4 regions of the Methylobacterium sp. WL7 genome follow, and region 1 is predicted to be linked to each of the others. Evidence: predicted binding sites of a transcription regulator. Region 1 holds the regulator's gene; each other region holds the start of a gene.
What was found. Region 1 encodes PhoB, which activates phosphate uptake and scavenging genes when phosphate is short. Its sites were predicted from a motif close to TGTCATNNANCTGTCAT; they were not measured.

Region 1 (4,175 bases):
CCGCACCGTGGCCCAGAGCCCGGAGGTTATCCTGTTCGACGAGCCAACCTCGGCGCTCGACCCGATCTCCACGGGCCGCATCGAGGAGTTGATCGAGCAACTGCGCGACGAATTCACCATCGTGATCGTCACGCACAACATGCAGCAGGCTGCCCGCATCTCGCAGTTCACCGCCTTCATGTATCTGGGTGAGTTGATCGAGTTCGGCCCGACCAACCGGATGTTCATGAATCCTGTCGAGCAACGCACCCAGGATTACATCACCGGCCGGTTCGGCTAAGCAATTCGCTTAAGAGTTGAGTACCGGATCGGCACATGTCGACCCGCCGATTTCAAGACGAGGGGCCGCGCCCGATCGGAAGACGACCGGGCGCTACTCCGAGACATGCTGCGTTGATCTGGGAACATCGGCCTATTCCGATTGTTTGTCGTCGCATACCGAAAGCCGATCCGCTCCGCATCATGACGTGAACTACGCAAGGGACTGGGTACCGGGAAACGCACATCGGTATCCGTGATCGCAGCGGCGGGTTTCCGCCAGACCTCGCGGATCAAGGTTTGCGGGACGCCATCGAAGGATCCACCATGCCCGGCCATATCGTCAGTTCTTACGACACCGACCTGGATGACCTCCGCCGCTCGATCTCCGAGATGGGCGGCGTCGCCGAGAAGATGGCCGCCGAGGCGACCGACGCCCTGGTCCGCCGGGACGATACGCTCGCCCAGGCGGTGATCCTCGCCGACAAGCGCCTCGACGCGCTCCAGCGCGACATCGAGGAGCGGGCAGTCCTGCTCATCGCCCGGCGCCAGCCGCTGGCGATCGATCTGCGCGAGACCATCTCGGCGATCCGCGTCTCCGGCGATCTGGAGCGGATCGGCGATCTCGCCAAGAACGTCGCCAAGCGGGTCGTCGCGATCTCCGATCAGGCGCCCGCGCAGAAGATCGTGCTGGGCGTGCGCCATATGAGCGACCTGGCGGAAGCCCAGCTCAAGGACATCCTCGACGCCTATGCCAGCCGCGACATCAAGGCGGCCTACGATGTCTGGGAGCGGGACGGCGAGATCGACGCCCTGTACAATTCGCTGTTCCGCGAACTCCTCACCTACATGATGGAAGATCCGCGCAACATCTCGTTCTGCACGCACCTGCTGTTCTGCGCGAAGAACGTCGAGCGCATCGGCGACCATACGACCAACATCGCCGAGACGATCCACTACCTCGCCACCGGCGAGACGCTGGCGGGGGAGCGGCCGAAGAACGACGCGTCGAACTATGCGACGGTCGGGCCCTCCGCCCCGGCCCCGTGACATGCGGGTCGCGGTGCCTCTGCAGCGCGCACTCCACCTCGTGGGACAAATCCCGAGTGGAGTGGCGCGTGGGTTGAGGGATTGCGGCGCCTACTGCACCATCGGCGCGTCCGGGCCCTCCGGCGCGGTTGAGTCGATGCGTGCCGAATTCGGAACAGGTTATCGAACGTGAGCATGCAAGTCCTGATCGTCGAGGACGAGGAGGCGTTGACCACCCTGCTGCGCTACAACCTGGAGGCCGAGGGCTTCCTGGTAGATTCGGCGAGCCGCGGTGACGACGCGGAACTGCTCCTGGCCGAGCGCACGCCCGACCTGGTCCTGCTCGACTGGATGCTGCCCGGCCTCTCCGGCATCGAGCTGTGCCGTCGCATCCGGGCCCGACGCGAGACCGAGCGGCTGCCGGTGATCATGCTCACCGCTCGCGGCGAGGAGGGCGACCGGGTCCGCGGGCTCGGGACCGGCGCGGACGACTACATCGTCAAGCCGTTCTCGGTGCCGGAACTGCTGGCCCGGGTTCGGGCGCTGCTGCGCCGGGCCAAGCCGGCCCACGTCGCCGACCGTCTGGCCGCGGGCGACATCGAGCTCGACCGCTCCGGCCACCGGGTCCGACGCGCCGGCGAGGAACTCCATCTCGGACCGACCGAATTCCGGCTGCTCGAATTCCTGATGCTGGCGCCGGGCCGGGTGTTTTCCCGGGAACAGCTCCTCGATGGAGTCTGGGGCCACGACGTCTATATCGACGAGCGCACCGTGGACGTGCATGTCGGGCGTTTGCGCAAAGCGCTCAACGCCCCGCGGCAGGCCGACCCGATCCGCACCGTGCGGGGCTCGGGCTATGCCTTCGACGAAACGTTTTCCCTCGAAGCCTGAACCCTTCCTGCTCGTCGCAATCAGCGCACCAGCGCCGCGCTCTTGCCGGACGCGGCCGGCACCGCCTCCAAGGCCGCCAGCACCGTTCCCTCGGTGAGGATCTGCGGCAGCACCTGCGGCTCCCCAGCGCCCGTGTAGAGTAGGTACAGCGGCACGCCGCTGCGCCCATGCGCCTCAAGCAGGCGGGTGATCTCGGGGTTCTGGTTGGTCCAGTCGCCCTTCAGGTAGGTGACGCTCCGATCCTTCATGGCGGCCCGCACGGCCTTCGTGGACAGCGAGGTCGTCTCGTTGACCGCGCAGGTGATGCACCAGGCGGCGGTCATGTTCACGAAGACCGGCCGCCGCGCGTTCACCAGGGCGTCGAGACGCGCCTGCGTGAACGGCTCGACGCCGTCGGCGGCGGCCTGGGCGGCGGGCACGGCCCGGTCGCGATCGAGGCTCAGGGTCAGCGCCGCGACGGCGGCGACCGTGAGCAGCGCGACGCCCTGGACGATGGGGCCGACCCGCGGGGCCGCGGCGCGTCCGTGCTCCCAGGCCCAGGCCGCGAAGCCCACCAGCACGAGGCCGATCAGCGCCGCCAGCAGCCCCTGCGGGCCGACCTGCTGGGCCAGGACCCAGATCAGCCACGCCACCGTGGCGTAGACCGGGAAGGCCAGAACCTGCTTGAGGGTCTCCATCCAGGCCCCCGGCCGCGGCAGCGCCCGCAGGGCCGGCGGCCACAGGGTCAGCGCTAGGAAGGGCAGGGCGAGGCCCAGGCCCAGGCAGGCGAACACCGCAAGCGCGACGCCGGCGCTCTGGGTCAGCGCGAAACCCACGGCCGAGCCCATGAACGGCGCCGTGCAGGGGGTCGCGACCAGGGTCGCGAGCACGCCCGTGAAGTACGAGCCGCTCAGGCCCGAGCGCCGGGCCAGCCCGTCGCCGATGCCGGCGAGCCGTCCGCCGACATGGACCACCCCCGACAGGCTCAGGCCCATGGCGAGCAGCAGATAGGCGAGCCCGGCCACCACGGAAGGCGATTGCAGCTGGAAACCCCAGCCGATCGCGGCCCCGCCGCCCTTGAGGGCGAGCAGCAGGCCGGCGAGGCCGAGGAAGCTCGCCAGCACGCCCGCCGTGTAGGCGAGGCCGTGCAGGCGCACGCGCGCCGCGCTCTCGCCGGCATGCCGCACGAGGCCGAGCACCTTGATCGACAGGACGGGGAAGACGCAGGGCATCAGGTTGAGGATCAGCCCGCCCAGGAAGGCCAGGCCCGCCGCGGTCGCCAGGGTCAGCGCGTCGAAAACCGGGGCGACCGGTTGGGCTGCGGCGGAAGCCTCGGGCGCAGCCGCAGGGGCCGGCAGCACCGGCTCGTCCCCGTACGCGAAGGCGAGGCGGTGCGTGCCGCCGCCGGTCTCCTCGTCCACGGTGAGCACGCCCGGCAGGGCCGCCGGTGCCGGATCCGTAGGGGTGCTCCGGGCGAGGGTGAGGTGCAGTCCGGATTCGTCGACGCGCATCACCTGGGCGGCGGCGTTATCGATCGCGGTCTCGGAATAGGGGAAGAACGATGCGGCCTTGATGGTCTCGGGCTTGAGGCCGGGCGCGGCGAAGTCGAGCTGCAGGGTGTCGCCCTGACTCGAGAGTTGCAGCGGCCAGAGCGCCGGGGTGGGCAAGGCGGTGCGGGCGCGCTCGAACAGGGCGGCCTGCTCGGCATCGGGCCGGGGCTCGCCCACCGACAGGGTGAGGGCGAGGTCGGCGGAGCCCGGGACGCATTCGGTCTCGCAGACCAGATAGGTCAGCTTGGCCTGGATCCGCACCGGATCGGCCGGGTCGAGGCTCGGCGGCGGCGTGACCGGCACGAGCAGGGTGACCTCGCCCTCGTATCCGTAGTTCATCAGCGTCGCGATCGCGATGCGCTCGGGGGCCGGCCACCGGATCGCGCCCGCGTTAAAGCCCGCCGGCAGGGTCCACGTCACCTCCGGCGGCAGGCCGGAATCGCCCGGATTGCGCCAGTAGACGTGCCA
Region 2 (4,175 bases), on a different contig from region 1:
AGCACCGCCGGCAGGCCGAGCGCCGCGATCGCCCGGTCGAGGTCGTCGGGCGTGTCGACCGCCTGGAACGGCGCGGTCGGGATCCCGAGTCCGTTGATGAACTCTTTTTCCGTCAGGCGGTCCTGTGTGGTGGAAAGCGCCTCCGCGTTCGGGTGCAGGGGCGCGTGCCGGGCCAGGATGTCGGCGGTGGCGCGCGGGATGTTCTCGAACTCGTAGGTCACCGCATCGACGCTCCGCGCGAACGCGGCGAGTGCTTGCGGATCGTCGTAGGCCGCGCAGGTCGTCCGGGCGCAGACGTCGAAGGCGGGGCTGTCCTGGTCGGGCGCGTAGACGTGCACTTTCAGCCCGTAATTGGCCGCCGCGAGCGCGATCATGCGCCCGAGCTGCCCGCCGCCGACGATGCCGAGGGTGGAGCCGGGCTTCAGGGATGTGTCCGTCACGAATGCGTTTCCGTCACCGGCCGCTCGGCCACCGACGCGGTCTGGGCCGCGCGCCACGCTTCGAGCCGCTCCGCCAGGCCCGGATCGCCGAGCGCCAGCACCGCGGCCGCCAGCAGCGCCGCGTTGACCGCCCCGGCCCGGCCGATCGCCAACGTCCCCACGGGGATGCCGGCCGGCATCTGGACGATCGACAGCAGGCTGTCCTGGCCGGACAGGGCCTTCGATTCCACCGGCACGCCGAAGACCGGCAGGCGGGTCATCGCAGCCGCCATGCCGGGCAGGTGCGCGGCCCCGCCGGCGCCCGCGATCACGACCTTGAACCCATCCGCCACCGCGCCCTTGGCGAAGGCCACGAGCCGGTCCGGCGTGCGGTGGGCCGACACGATCCGGGCGTCGTACGGCACGCCGAGCGCGTCGAGCGTCTCGGCGGCGTGCCGCATGGTCGCCCAATCGGACTGACTGCCCATGATGATCGCGACCGGAGGCGACGCCATCGTATGTCCCGGCAAAAGAGGCCGCTTACAGGCGAGGCGGCCCGGCGGCAAGGCGCCGCGCCGATGCGTCCACCGGCTTCGGCGGAACGTCCCGACAGATGGTTTCCGGCTTCCGGGAGAACGCGCCGCGCTTCAACGCGCCCCCTTACCCGGAGCCGGCATCCACTTCGGCGGCGGGCTCTAAGCGATGATATCGGGGGTGAGGGCATCCTCGATATGGTAGATCCGGTCGCGCAGGGTCAGCTTGCGCTTCTTCAGGCGCTGGATCTGGAGCTGATCCCCGGCGACGCTGCGCTCCAGCGCCTCGATGGCGCCGTCGAGGCCCCGGTGTTCCTCGCGCAGCCGATTCAGCTCGGCTTCGAGATCCGCCGGCTGCACGTTTTCGTTCGACTCGTCCGCCATCGTCACCCGCGGGACCGAAGACCGTTCCGTATCGAAGAGCATGCGTTACGCCCCGCCGCGGGACAAGCCGGCCGTGCAAGCATTCGTGAGGCTTGGCCGGAGAAAAGGCTTCGACAGGTGCGGCATCCTGTGCCAGTCTCCATGTGTCGGAACAATGACAGGAGATTCGACTCATGTCGCTGCAGACGCATTTGAGCCAACTCGCCCGGAAGCACGAAGCCCTCGAGCGTGAGATTCACGAGGCGATCCACAGGCCTTCTGCGAACGACCTCCACATTGCCGAACTGAAGCGACGGAAACTTCTTCTCAAAGACGAGATCAAAAGGCTGCAAGCCGGCAACGATACGTTGCACTGAGCGACGCCTGATCCGTTCCCATCCCTGACATCTTGAACACGACATGAGCCGTCGCATCGGGTTGCCCGGTGCGGCGGTTCTTTGCGCGCTTGTTCTACCGCTCACCCGATCGCAGCCCCCGTCGCGGGGCGCCCGCGCCAGGGGACATCGAAGGAGCACTCCAGGGATCGCGCGGCCGGCCGGAGGGCTCCTTCGAGGCCTCCGCTTCGCTTCGGCGCCTCAGGATGCGGGGGCTGGGTGAGAGAAGCCGATTCTCCCGCTGAGCCGGAGTTCAATCCATAAGCGCGTCATCATCCCCCCAAACGACCGCCCGCGCGCGCAAGAAACCAGAATCAGCTAATCTCCCCGGGATGCCGCCGGAGAGCGGCTCCGAGGACACGCCGCGCCCATGACCACCGCCAGCCTGCCGGGCCGCTATCCTGAGATCTACGACGCGGCGCGCCGCGACCCGGAGGCGTTCTGGCGCGAGGCGGCCGGGGCGCTCGACTGGTCGCGCGCGCCCGAGCAGATCTTCGCGCCGGATACCGGGCCCTACGGCCGCTGGTTCCCGGACGGGACGCTCAACGCCTGCCACAACGCGGTGGACCGCCACGCCGACGGGGCGCGGGCCGAGCAGGCGGCGATCCTGTACGATTCGCCCGTCACCGGGACCAAGCGCAGCATCAGCTACCGGGAGTTGCGCGACGCGGTGGCGGCCCTCGCCGCGGTGCTGGCCGAACTCGGCGTCCGCAAGGGCGACCGTGTCGTGCTGTACATGCCGATGGTGCCCGAGGCCCTGTTCGGCATGCTGGCCTGCGCCCGGCTGGGCGCCGTCCACTCGGTGGTGTTCGGCGGCTTCGCGGCCAACGAATTGGCGGTGCGGATCGAGGATGCGGCCCCGAAGGTGGTGCTGGCCGCCTCCTGCGGACTCGAGCCGAACCGCGTGGTCGCCTACAAGCCGCTGCTGGACCTCGCGATCGCCACCTCCCGGCACAAGCCGGAGGCCTGCCTGATCCTGCAGCGTCCCCAATGCGTCGCGAGCCTGGTCGCGGGGCGCGACCACGACTGGGCCGAGACCGTCGCGGCCGCCCGGGCGGCGGGCAAGCACGCCGCCTGCGTGCCGGTGGCCGCCACGGACCCGCTCTACGTCCTCTACACCTCCGGGACGACCGGCAAGCCGAAGGGCGTGGTCCGGGATACCGGCGGCTACCTCGTGGCGCTCGCCTGGTCGATGCCGAACCTCTACGGCGTCCAGCCCGGCGAGACCTATTTCTGCGCCTCCGATATCGGCTGGGTGGTCGGCCATTCCTACATCGTCTACGCGCCGCTGCTGCACGGCTGCACCACGGTGCTGTACGAGGGCAAGCCGGTGGGCACGCCCGATGCCGGGGCGTTCTGGCGGGTGGTCGCCGAGCACGGCGTGGTCTGCCTGTTCACGGCGCCGACGGCCCTGCGCGCCATCAAGAAGGAGGATCCGGCCGGGTCGCTGGTCGGCGACTACGACCTGTCCGCCTTCCGCAGCCTGTTTCTGGCCGGGGAGCGAGCCGACCCGGATTCGGTGGCCTGGGCCGAGCGGGTGCTGGGCCGCCCGGTGATCGACCATTGGTGGCAGACCGAGACCGGCTGGCCGATCGCCGGCAACCCGCTCGGCCTAGGCCTCCTGCCGGTCAAGCACGGCAGCACCTGCGTCCCGATGCCGGGCTACCGGGTCGAGGTCCTGGACGAGGGCGGCAAGCCGGTCCCGCCCGGCACGATGGGCACCATCGCGATCCGCCTGCCCCTGCCGCCCGGCTGCCTGCCGACCCTGTGGGGCTCGGACGCGCGGATGCGGTCGAGCTACCTCGCCACCTTCCCGGGCTATTACGACACCTCGGATGCCGGAGTGATCGACGCCGACGGCTACATCACCGTGCTCGGGCGGACCGACGACATCATCAACGTCGCGGGCCATCGCCTGTCCACCGGCGGCATGGAGGCGGTGCTGGCCGGCCACCCGGATGTCGCCGAATGCGCGGTGATCGGCATCCGCGACGCGCTGAAGGGCGAGGTGCCCTGCGGCTTCGTGGTGCTCAAGGCCCGGGTCGACCGCGCCCCCGAGGACATCGAGCGCGAGCTGGTCGCCAAGGTGCGCGACGAGATCGGGCCGGTGGCGGCGTTCAAGCTAGCGCTCACCGTGCCCCGCCTGCCGAAAACCCGCTCCGGCAAGATCCTGCGCGCCACCATGAAGCGCATCGCCGACCACGAGCCCTGGACGATGCCGGCGACCATCGACGACGCCGCCGCCCTCGACGAGATCGGCGCCAGCCTGAAGGGGCGGGGGATCGGCGCCGGCTGAGCGCGGGGAATATGGGTTCCCGAAGGGCCCGAGGCCCTTCGGCGGGGTTCGGGGCGCGCAGCCCCGATCTCGGGCGAAGCCCGACACCAGGGCTCTGCCCTGGACCCGCAAAAGGTCCCGGACCTTTTGAAACCACGATCGTTTCGAAACGCGCTGCAACCGCCCCTTG
Region 3 (4,175 bases), on a different contig from region 1:
GGGTCAGGGTCAGGGCGACGTCGTTGGGCAGGTAGCGCAGGCCGGGGCTGAGGAAGGCGAGGTTCGCCGTGACCCCGTCGAACCGTCCCGAGACGCCGCCGGCCGCGCTCAGGATGGCGTAGGTGGTTCGCGGGCTGTAGGCGCCGGAGGCGGCCACGACCTGCACGGTGCCGCCACTGAGGGTCACGGCACCGCCGGCCGCGATCCTGTCGGCCTGTCCGGCTGCGTTGGCCTCGACCCGGTAGACCGAGCCCGGCGCGAAGGCGACCGAGCCGGCGACGTTGAGGGTGCCGATGGAGTTGCCCGGCGCCACGATACCGCCCGACAGGGCGTTGAGGCCGCCGAGCGTGCCCGAGCCGCCGAGCAGTCCGCCGGCCCCGACCGAGACGGTGCCCGCGATGGTGCCGTTGGCGTAGAGCGCGCCGCCGTTGCCGATTCCGACATCGATGCCGAGGCGGTCGCTCGTGTCCATCCGCAGGGTGCCGGTGACGGCTCCGAAATAGCCGGCGGCGGAATAGAGGTCGATGCGGCTCCAGTAGCTGAGCGGGCTGCCGTAGAAGGCGGCGAGCGCGTTGGTCTGCGTGTTGACCACGATCTGGTTGATCGTGGCGGTCGAGAGCTGGCCATAGAGGCCGCCCTGCGGGGCGAGCGTGCGGGCGGCCGCGGTCGATCCGCCGTAGAGCGGGGCCAGCAGGATCGCGGCGTCGGGGCCGCCCGCCGGGGCCGCCTCGCGCGGGGCCTGGGTGAAGGTGAGGGTCGGCAGGCCGTAGGTGAGGCGCTGCTGGTAGGCGGCTTGGTTGGCCCCGGATGGCACGTAGGGGTTGCCGGCGGTGTTGGCGGCGCCACCCGCGCAGGCCGCGACGGTGTTGCCGCATTGGGCGGCGAGGTAGGCTTGGAGCTGCCCCTGCGCCTGCACGAACTGGTTCGGCAGGTTGATCGCGACGCCGGTCACCGCGGCGTTGTTGACGTAGGCTGGGTTCGTGAACGCCTGGGCCAGGTCGTAGGCCGCCAGCGCCCGGCTGCCGATCACGTCGAGCGGATAGTGGACGCCGAGCACGATCCGGCTCTCGCCGTACTCGGAGGCCCGCAGCAGCACGTTCTGATATTGCTGCGGCACCAGCATCGCCAGCAGGTAGCCGCTGGTGAACGCGTAGGTGGTGTGCCCGCTCGGGAAGGAGGCGTTGGTCGCGAGGCCGGTGAGCGCCGTCGGATCGAACGGGTTGATCCGGCCGGGTGCGACCTGGACCGGGCGCGACGAGCCGTACACGTCCTGGCCGGGCTGGGTGTTGGTGACGCCGTAGGCGAGGTCGTAGACGCTGTTGGTGGTGTTGGGCAGGCCGTTGGCGGTGGGCAGGCTGTAACCCGCCGGCGCCACGGCCGGCACCGCCACGTAGTTGGCCGGCGTCACGCTCGGGTTGTTGGCCGCGCCGTTGGCGAAGTAGTTCTTGGCGACGCCGAGGTTGTTGCCCGTGAAGGTGTTGGCGTTGACCAGCAGGTTGACCACGCTGCCGAGGGCGCCGTTCACGCCCTGGGCGGTCCCGCGCTGGTAGATCGGACCGAGCTGCGCACCGAGGCCGCCGACCGGTTGCTGCGGGACGATGCCGTTGATCGGAATCTGTCCGGGCAGGCCGCCGGCGATGTTGGCCGCGACGCCGTAGCTGCCGAGCCCCGAGGACGACAGGCTGTTGCTCGCCGCACTGAGCAGGTTCTTGTCGCTGATCGCCACCTGCTGCCGGGCGAGGTCCGCGCCGGTGTTGAGCGCGATGGTCTGCGCCAGGTTCAGGGTCAGCGTCGCCTGCCCGGCCGCCGTCCCGTTGAGCGCCAGGTAGGGCGCTAGCAGGTTGAGCACGTTGACGTCGGAGGCCGTCGTGTTGACGGTCTGCGCCTGCACCTCCGACCCGCACGCGGCGACCATCAAGGCCGCGATCGAGACCCCATAGCGAACGTTCATTCCTGGCCCCCAAGCCCGCGGCCATTCGGCCTGCGGCGGGAGATTTAGCCACTTCCACGAACGCGAATGCGTCATAATCCATTCACAAAGCCCTGAATCATCGCGTGTATCCCGGCGGCAACAGCACGATATATTAGCCGGCACAAATCCAGGGTCGGATCATCTTGCGCTATGCTTCCGGCGCCGCGACCGCACCGCCACAAAAGCTTCACGCGTCCCCCGCGCCCGACGCCGGCCTTTCGATCGACGCGGACCATCGCCGGACGGATGTCAGGTCTCGGTACGGGGACCCGGGGCGGTCGTACCAGTAAACACCGCGACCCAGCCCTCGAAGAGGGCGGAATAGACTTCGTCCGGATTGATATTTTCGGATCGTTGGCGGTGGACGCACGAATATAATGCTTCGCTGAATACATCCGACAAAACGTCACTGAAACGTCATCCCATAATCTTAATCCCGGCCCGCTTCCGAAGACGATTCAACGCGAGGGCCCATGTCCGATTCCGCCGTCATTCCGCAACACGGGGTGGGGAGCAGGCCCGCGGGCGGTCCGCGCCTCGAGCACGGGATCCATCTGGGGGGCGTCGTCGCCTTCCTGGCGGTCCTGGTGGCTGGGCTCGGCTACGCGGTGGTGAGCCTCATCGCCGACATGAACGCCGTCGGCGAGGCGCCGCTGGCCTACGGGGCCTTCGCGCTGCTCGGGCTCGCGCTGCTGATCGCCCTCGCCTTCGAGTTCGTGAACGGGTTCCACGACACCGCCAACGCGGTGGCCACCGTGATCTACACCCACTCGATGCCGCCGCTGGTGGCGGTGGTCTGGTCGGGCTTCTTCAACTTCCTGGGGGTGATGCTGTCCTCCGGCGCGGTGGCCTACGCCATCGTCACCCTGCTGCCGGTGGAGCTGATCCTGCATGTCGGCTCGGGGGCCGGCTACGCGATGATCTTCGCGCTGCTGCTCGCCGCCATCATCTGGAACCTCGGGACCTGGGCTTTCGGCCTGCCGAACTCCTCGTCGCACGCGCTGATCGGCTCGGTGCTGGGCGTCGGCCTCGCCAACCAGCTGATGGGCGGCGGCGACGGCACCGCCGGCGTCGACTGGAACCAGGCCTTCAACGTGTTCAAGGCGCTGCTGTTCTCGCCCCTGTGCGGCTTCGCCCTCGCGGCGCTGCTGCTGCTGGCCCTGAAATTCGCGGTGCGCCGCAAGGACCTCTACGAGGCTCCCAAGGGCGAGACGCCGCCGCCGGTGTGGATCCGCGGCCTCCTGATCCTGACCTGCACGCTGGTGTCGTTCTTCCACGGCGGCAACGACGGCCAGAAGGGCATGGGCCTGATCATGCTGATCCTGATCGGCGCGGCACCCACCGCCTACGCGCTGAACCGCACCATGTCGGACGACACGACCCCGGCCTTCATCCAGAGTTCGGCGGCGGCGAGCCAGGTGTTCTCCGCCCGGGCCGCCGGCGCTCCCCAGCCGGAGGCGGCACAGGCGCGCCGGACGGTGACGGACGCCCTCAAGTCCAAGGACCTGAACCAGCCGCCGGTCTACGCCGCGCTCTCCGCGCTCGCCACCGACATCGCCACCAGCGTGAAGAACTACGGCGCGATCCGCACCGTCCCGGCCGCCCAGACCGAGAACCTGCGCAGCGCCATGTACCTCACCGCCGACGCGGTGCGGCTGCTGCCCAACGCCGGCGCGGGTCTCTCCGAGGCCGAGACGACGACCCTGAAGAGCTACACCGGGCTGCTCAACAACGGCACCCGCTACATCCCGGGCTGGGTGAAGGTCTGCGTCGCCCTGGCGCTCGGCCTCGGCACCATGGTCGGCTGGAAGCGCATCGTCGTCACGGTGGGCGAGAAGATCGGCAAGACCCACCTCACCTACGCCCAGGGCGCCTCGGCCGAGATGGTCGCCGCGGGGACGATCGGGCTCGCCGAACTCTACGGCCTGCCGGTCTCGACCACGCACATCCTGTCCTCGGGCGTCGCCGGGACGATGGCGGCCAACGGCTCGGGCCTGCAGATGGCCACGGTGCGCAACATGGCGCTCGCCTGGATCCTGACCCTGCCGGCCGCCATCACGCTGGCCGCGACCTTGTTCTTCCTGCTGCGCCACGTGTTCTGACGCCGCGGGTATCGGCGGGGTCGAGCCCCGCAATCGACGGACAAGCATGACGACGGACAGGGCCGTTTCCGCACCCCGCGGAAACGGCCCCATCTGTTCCG
Region 4 (4,175 bases), on a different contig from region 1:
TTCGGGGCGCCCGAGAGGCCCTCGAACATCAGGTGATAGCCGCCGGGCTTCAGCTCCACGGTCTCGCCCGGCTTGACCGTCAGGCCGCCGGAGACCGGGGCCATCTTCATCACGCCGCCCTCCATCGACATGGAGTGGATCTCGCCCGAGCGCGCGAACGGCACCGCGGCGCCCGTCAGCGTGTCCGGGACGCTGCCGGTGTTGCGGATCGTCACGTAGCCGCCCGCGACCTTGGCGCCGTTCGGCGTGGCACGCAGCCAGGGCGTGTCTATCGTGAGGTCGCCGGCCTTGATCGGATCGGCCTGGGCCGCCCCCGTGAACAGGCTGAGGCCGAGGAGGGCCGCGCAAAAGATCTTCATCGGCATGCTTCCGTCCTGAGGATGATGATCGACCGAGACGACACGTCGGGGCCGCGCGGCCGGTCCTTCCGAGGAAGGCGGAATCCCGCGCTGGCCGGCGGTGCGGTGACATCTCTGCCACACTGATCGACCCGGGACTGTTGTCGCCGTGCCGCATCCAGTCGCCACGTGCGCTGGCGCACGCCGACGCCACAATCCGGCCCCTTCGATAGGGAGTCTTAAGGTCATCCCGACACCGTGGCGACCGAGTAGACCCGCTCTCGCCATGAACTGACGAACTCCGGACAAGAGCCAGCGACTGATGCGCATCAAGGCAACAAACCGGTTCACCGCCATCCTGGGCGTCGCCGCGCTCGGCACGCTCGGCCTCGGTGCCGCCGAGGCCCGCGACCAGGGCAACTACGCCCAGGCCGAATGGGCGCAGGACTACGCCTCGCCCGCCGGCATGCAGGTGCAGCGCGAGACCGTGCCGATCCTGTCGCCCCAGACCGTGTCGGCCACCGAGCAGATGGTCGAGCGCTATCGGGACATCGTCAACCGCGGCGGCTGGCGCCCGGTCTCCGGTGCCGACCGCCTGCGCGTCGGCGCCAAGGGCCCGGCGGTGGCCGCGGTGCGCCAGCGCCTGATCGTCACCGGCGACCTCGATCCGGCCGCCGGCGGCTCCGGCGTGTACGATTCCTACGTCTCGGCCGGCGTGAAGCGGTTCCAGGCCCGTCACGGCCTTAGCCAGACCGGCGCCATGAGCCTCGCCACCCAGCAGGCGATGAACGTGCCCGCCGACGTGCGGCTGCACCAGCTCGAGACCAACGTCGTCCGCCTGCGCTCCTATTCGGGCGATCTCGGCCGGCGCTTCGTGATCATGAACATCCCGGCCGCCCTGGTGGAGACCGTGGAGAACGGCCAGGTCGTCACGCTGCACGCCGCCGGCGTCGGCAAGATCGACCGCCAGTCGCCGATCATGAACACCAAGGCGACCCAGATCAACTTCAACCCGACCTGGACGGTCCCGGCTTCCATCGTGAAGAAGGACCTGATTCCGAAGATGCAGAAGGATCCGAACTACCTCACCGACAACAAGATCCACATCCTGTCGGGCAACGGCGAGGTCTCGCCGCGTTCGATCAACTGGAACTCGGACGAGGGCACGCGCTACACCTACCGGCAGGAATCGGGCGCCGACTTCAACTCGATGGGCATCGTGCGCATCAACATCCCGAACCCCTACGGCGTGTTCATGCACGACACGAACACCAAGGGCGTGTTCGGCGACGATTTCCGCTTCATCTCGTCGGGCTGCGTGCGCGTGCAGAACGTGCGCGAGTACATCACGTGGCTCCTGAAGGACACGCCCGGCTGGGGCCGCGAGCAGGTCGAGCAGGCGATCGAGAGCGGCAAGCGCGTCGACGCCAACATCGCTCAGCCCGTGCCGGTCTACTGGACCTACATCACCGCCTGGGCGACCCCGGACGGCCTCGTGCAGTTCCGTGACGACATCTACAAGCGCGACGGCGTGAACGTGCCCTCGACCATCGGGGCGCCGACCCCGGTCGCCAGCGCCGAACCGCTGCCCCAGACTTTCGAGCCTGGCGACGAGGAGTAAGCGCTCCGCGCTTCGACCCGACGGGCTCATCCGAGGCCCGCACCCCGACCCGGGGTGCGGGCCTCGCGCGTTCGGGGCCGCTCTGTCATCCGGCGGTCAAACGCCTCTGCTTGGCCTTTGCCGCCGAGCAGGAGCCCCCGATGTCGCGCGATTCGATCTCAGCCGCCGGACGCCTCACCCGCCGGGAGACCGTGGCAGGCGCCGCCGCCCTCTCGCTCCTGGCCGGCCGCGCGGGCGCGCAGGAATCCGGTGAGGCCACGGGCATCGTCTACGCCATCCAGGCGACCGGTTCCGAGCGCGCGCCGCTTTCGGGCGTGCTGGTCTCCAACGGCCGGGAAGTGGTGCGGACGGACAGGGACGGCCGCTACCGCCTTCCGATGCCGGGCGACGGCGCGGTGTTCGTGATCAAGCCGCCGGGCTATGCCCTGCCGCGGGACGCCGACAACGTGCCCCGCCACTCCTATATCCACCAGCCCGGCGGGACGCCCGCGGGCCTCGGCCTGCGCTACAGGGGCCTCGCGCCCACCGGTCCGCTCCCGGCCGCGATCGACTTCACCCTGACGAAGGCCGACGAGCCGGCGGATTTCGACGTGATCCTGTTCACCGATCCGCAGCCCGAGAGCCGGTTCGAGCTCGACCACGTGCGCGACACCGCAGTCGCCCGGGCGATGGCGATCCCGGCGGCCTTCGGCCTCACCACCGGCGACGTGCTGTTCGACGACCTTTCGCTCTACGGCCGCTCCAACCGCATCGTCGGGCGGATCGGCCTGCCGTGGTACAGCCTGCCCGGCAACCACGACCTCAACATGCAGGCGCCGGACGCCCGCTACAGCCGCGAGACCTGGAAGCGCGTGTTCGGGGCGCCGACCTACGCGTTCCGTCACGGGCGGGCGCTGTTCGTGATGATCGACAACGTCGAGTGGATGGGGCCGCCGGTCCCCGTGGGGGCCAACACCTACCGGGGCCATGTCGGAGAGCGCTCGCTCACCTTCCTGAAGAACCTTCTGGCCGAGATCCCGCCGGACGATTTGATCGTGCTGGCGACCCATATCCCGCTGGTGACCGATACCGGCGACGACCCGCGCAGCGCGACGATCGACCGGGCCGCGCTCCTCGACCTGTTGGCCGGCCGGACGGTGCTGAGCCTCGCCGGCCACACCCACACCACCGAGCACCATTACCTTGCGGAGCGGCACCACCACCACGTGATGACCGCCGTGTCCGGCTCGTGGTGGAGCGGCCCCGACACCCGCACCGGCATCCCGTCCGCCGACAGCCGCGACGGCACGCCGAACGGCTTCCACGTGCTCTCGATCCGCGGCACCGACTACACCACTCGCTTCGTCCCCGCCCAGGGCGAGCCGGACGCGGCGATGCGGATCGCCTTCGAGAGCGAATTGCGCCCGGCCGCCCCCGAGATCGTCCGGGCGAGCCACCCGATGCAGGGGCTGCGCCCGCCGGTCCCGCAGGACGCGCTGTCGGCGACCAATCTCGTGGTCAACGTGTTCGACGGCGGCCCGCGCACGAACCTCACGATTCGGATCGGCGACCGGGCGCCGGCGCCGATGGCGCGGACGCGCCGGCTCGATCCGTTCGTGACCGAACTCTACGCCCGCTATCCCGAGACCAAGAAGAGTTGGGTGCAGGCGACGCCCTCGACCCACATCTGGACCGCGGGCCTGCCCGACGACCTCGCGCCGGGCGCCCACCGGGTCACGGTCGCGGGCACAGACGAGTACGGCCGGCCGATCCGCGCCTGCGTCGTGCTCGAAGTCACGGGCGACGGCGCGCGCGGTTAGAAGGTCACGTCGGCGCGAGCGTGAACGCGGCCTGCATCGCGCGCGTCAGCGCCGCGCGAAAGCCCGTGATCGCGGCGATCAGGACGATGGTCAGCGCCGCGGCCTCCCACGGGTTTCGAACGATCGGACCGCAGACACTTTGGATGGCGAACAGGCTCAGGTTCGATGCGACCAGATGGACCAGGACGTGCCGCCCGGGACCGGTCCAGAGGCGCGGGACCGCGATGCGCCGCACGATCGCCATGCTGGCCGCCCGGTAGAGCAGCAAGAACAGCGCCGGCCCGATCACCCACAAGGTCGATGGCGGGAACCGCGAGGGCAGGCTCCCGGTGATCAACGCGACGGCCAGGAGCGTGTAGGTCGCCGACGCGGCGAGGCAGAGATCGATGCGGCCGAAAGGCTCCGTCCGGTCGGCGT

Region 2: a site for PhoB is predicted at 1,480-1,496, ahead of FV233_RS10335 (DUF465 domain-containing protein). Genes of this name have one in related genera too.
Region 3: a site for PhoB is predicted at 2,377-2,393, ahead of FV233_RS11150 (inorganic phosphate transporter). Genes of this name have one in related genera too.
Region 4: a site for PhoB is predicted at 2,043-2,059, ahead of FV233_RS03460 (calcineurin-like phosphoesterase family protein). Genes of this name have one in related genera too.

Annotation. Positions count from the first base shown of each region.
Region 1 covers NZ_VRVG01000024.1:22,244-26,418, reverse strand. The annotation lists gene pstB (phosphate ABC transporter ATP-binding protein PstB) at 1-280, shown strand, start outside; gene phoU (phosphate signaling complex protein PhoU) at 586-1,308, shown strand; gene phoB (phosphate regulon transcriptional regulator PhoB) at 1,483-2,178, shown strand; gene FV233_RS09140 (protein-disulfide reductase DsbD domain-containing protein) at 2,199-4,175, opposite strand, start outside.
Region 2 covers NZ_VRVG01000029.1:872-5,046, forward strand. The annotation lists gene FV233_RS10320 (5-(carboxyamino)imidazole ribonucleotide synthase) at 1-440, opposite strand, end outside; gene purE (5-(carboxyamino)imidazole ribonucleotide mutase) at 437-934, opposite strand; gene FV233_RS10330 (DUF465 domain-containing protein) at 1,115-1,378, opposite strand; gene FV233_RS10335 (DUF465 domain-containing protein) at 1,510-1,692, shown strand; gene FV233_RS10340 (propionyl-CoA synthetase) at 2,081-4,006, shown strand.
Region 3 covers NZ_VRVG01000032.1:26,952-31,126, reverse strand. The annotation lists gene FV233_RS11155 (autotransporter domain-containing protein) at 1-1,951, opposite strand, end outside; gene FV233_RS11150 (inorganic phosphate transporter) at 2,446-4,074, shown strand.
Region 4 covers NZ_VRVG01000007.1:27,015-31,189, forward strand. The annotation lists partial or broken gene FV233_RS03450 (copper chaperone PCu(A)C) at 1-311, opposite strand, end outside; gene FV233_RS03455 (L,D-transpeptidase family protein) at 661-1,959, shown strand; gene FV233_RS03460 (calcineurin-like phosphoesterase family protein) at 2,100-3,758, shown strand; gene FV233_RS03465 (heparan-alpha-glucosaminide N-acetyltransferase domain-containing protein) at 3,763-4,175, opposite strand, start outside.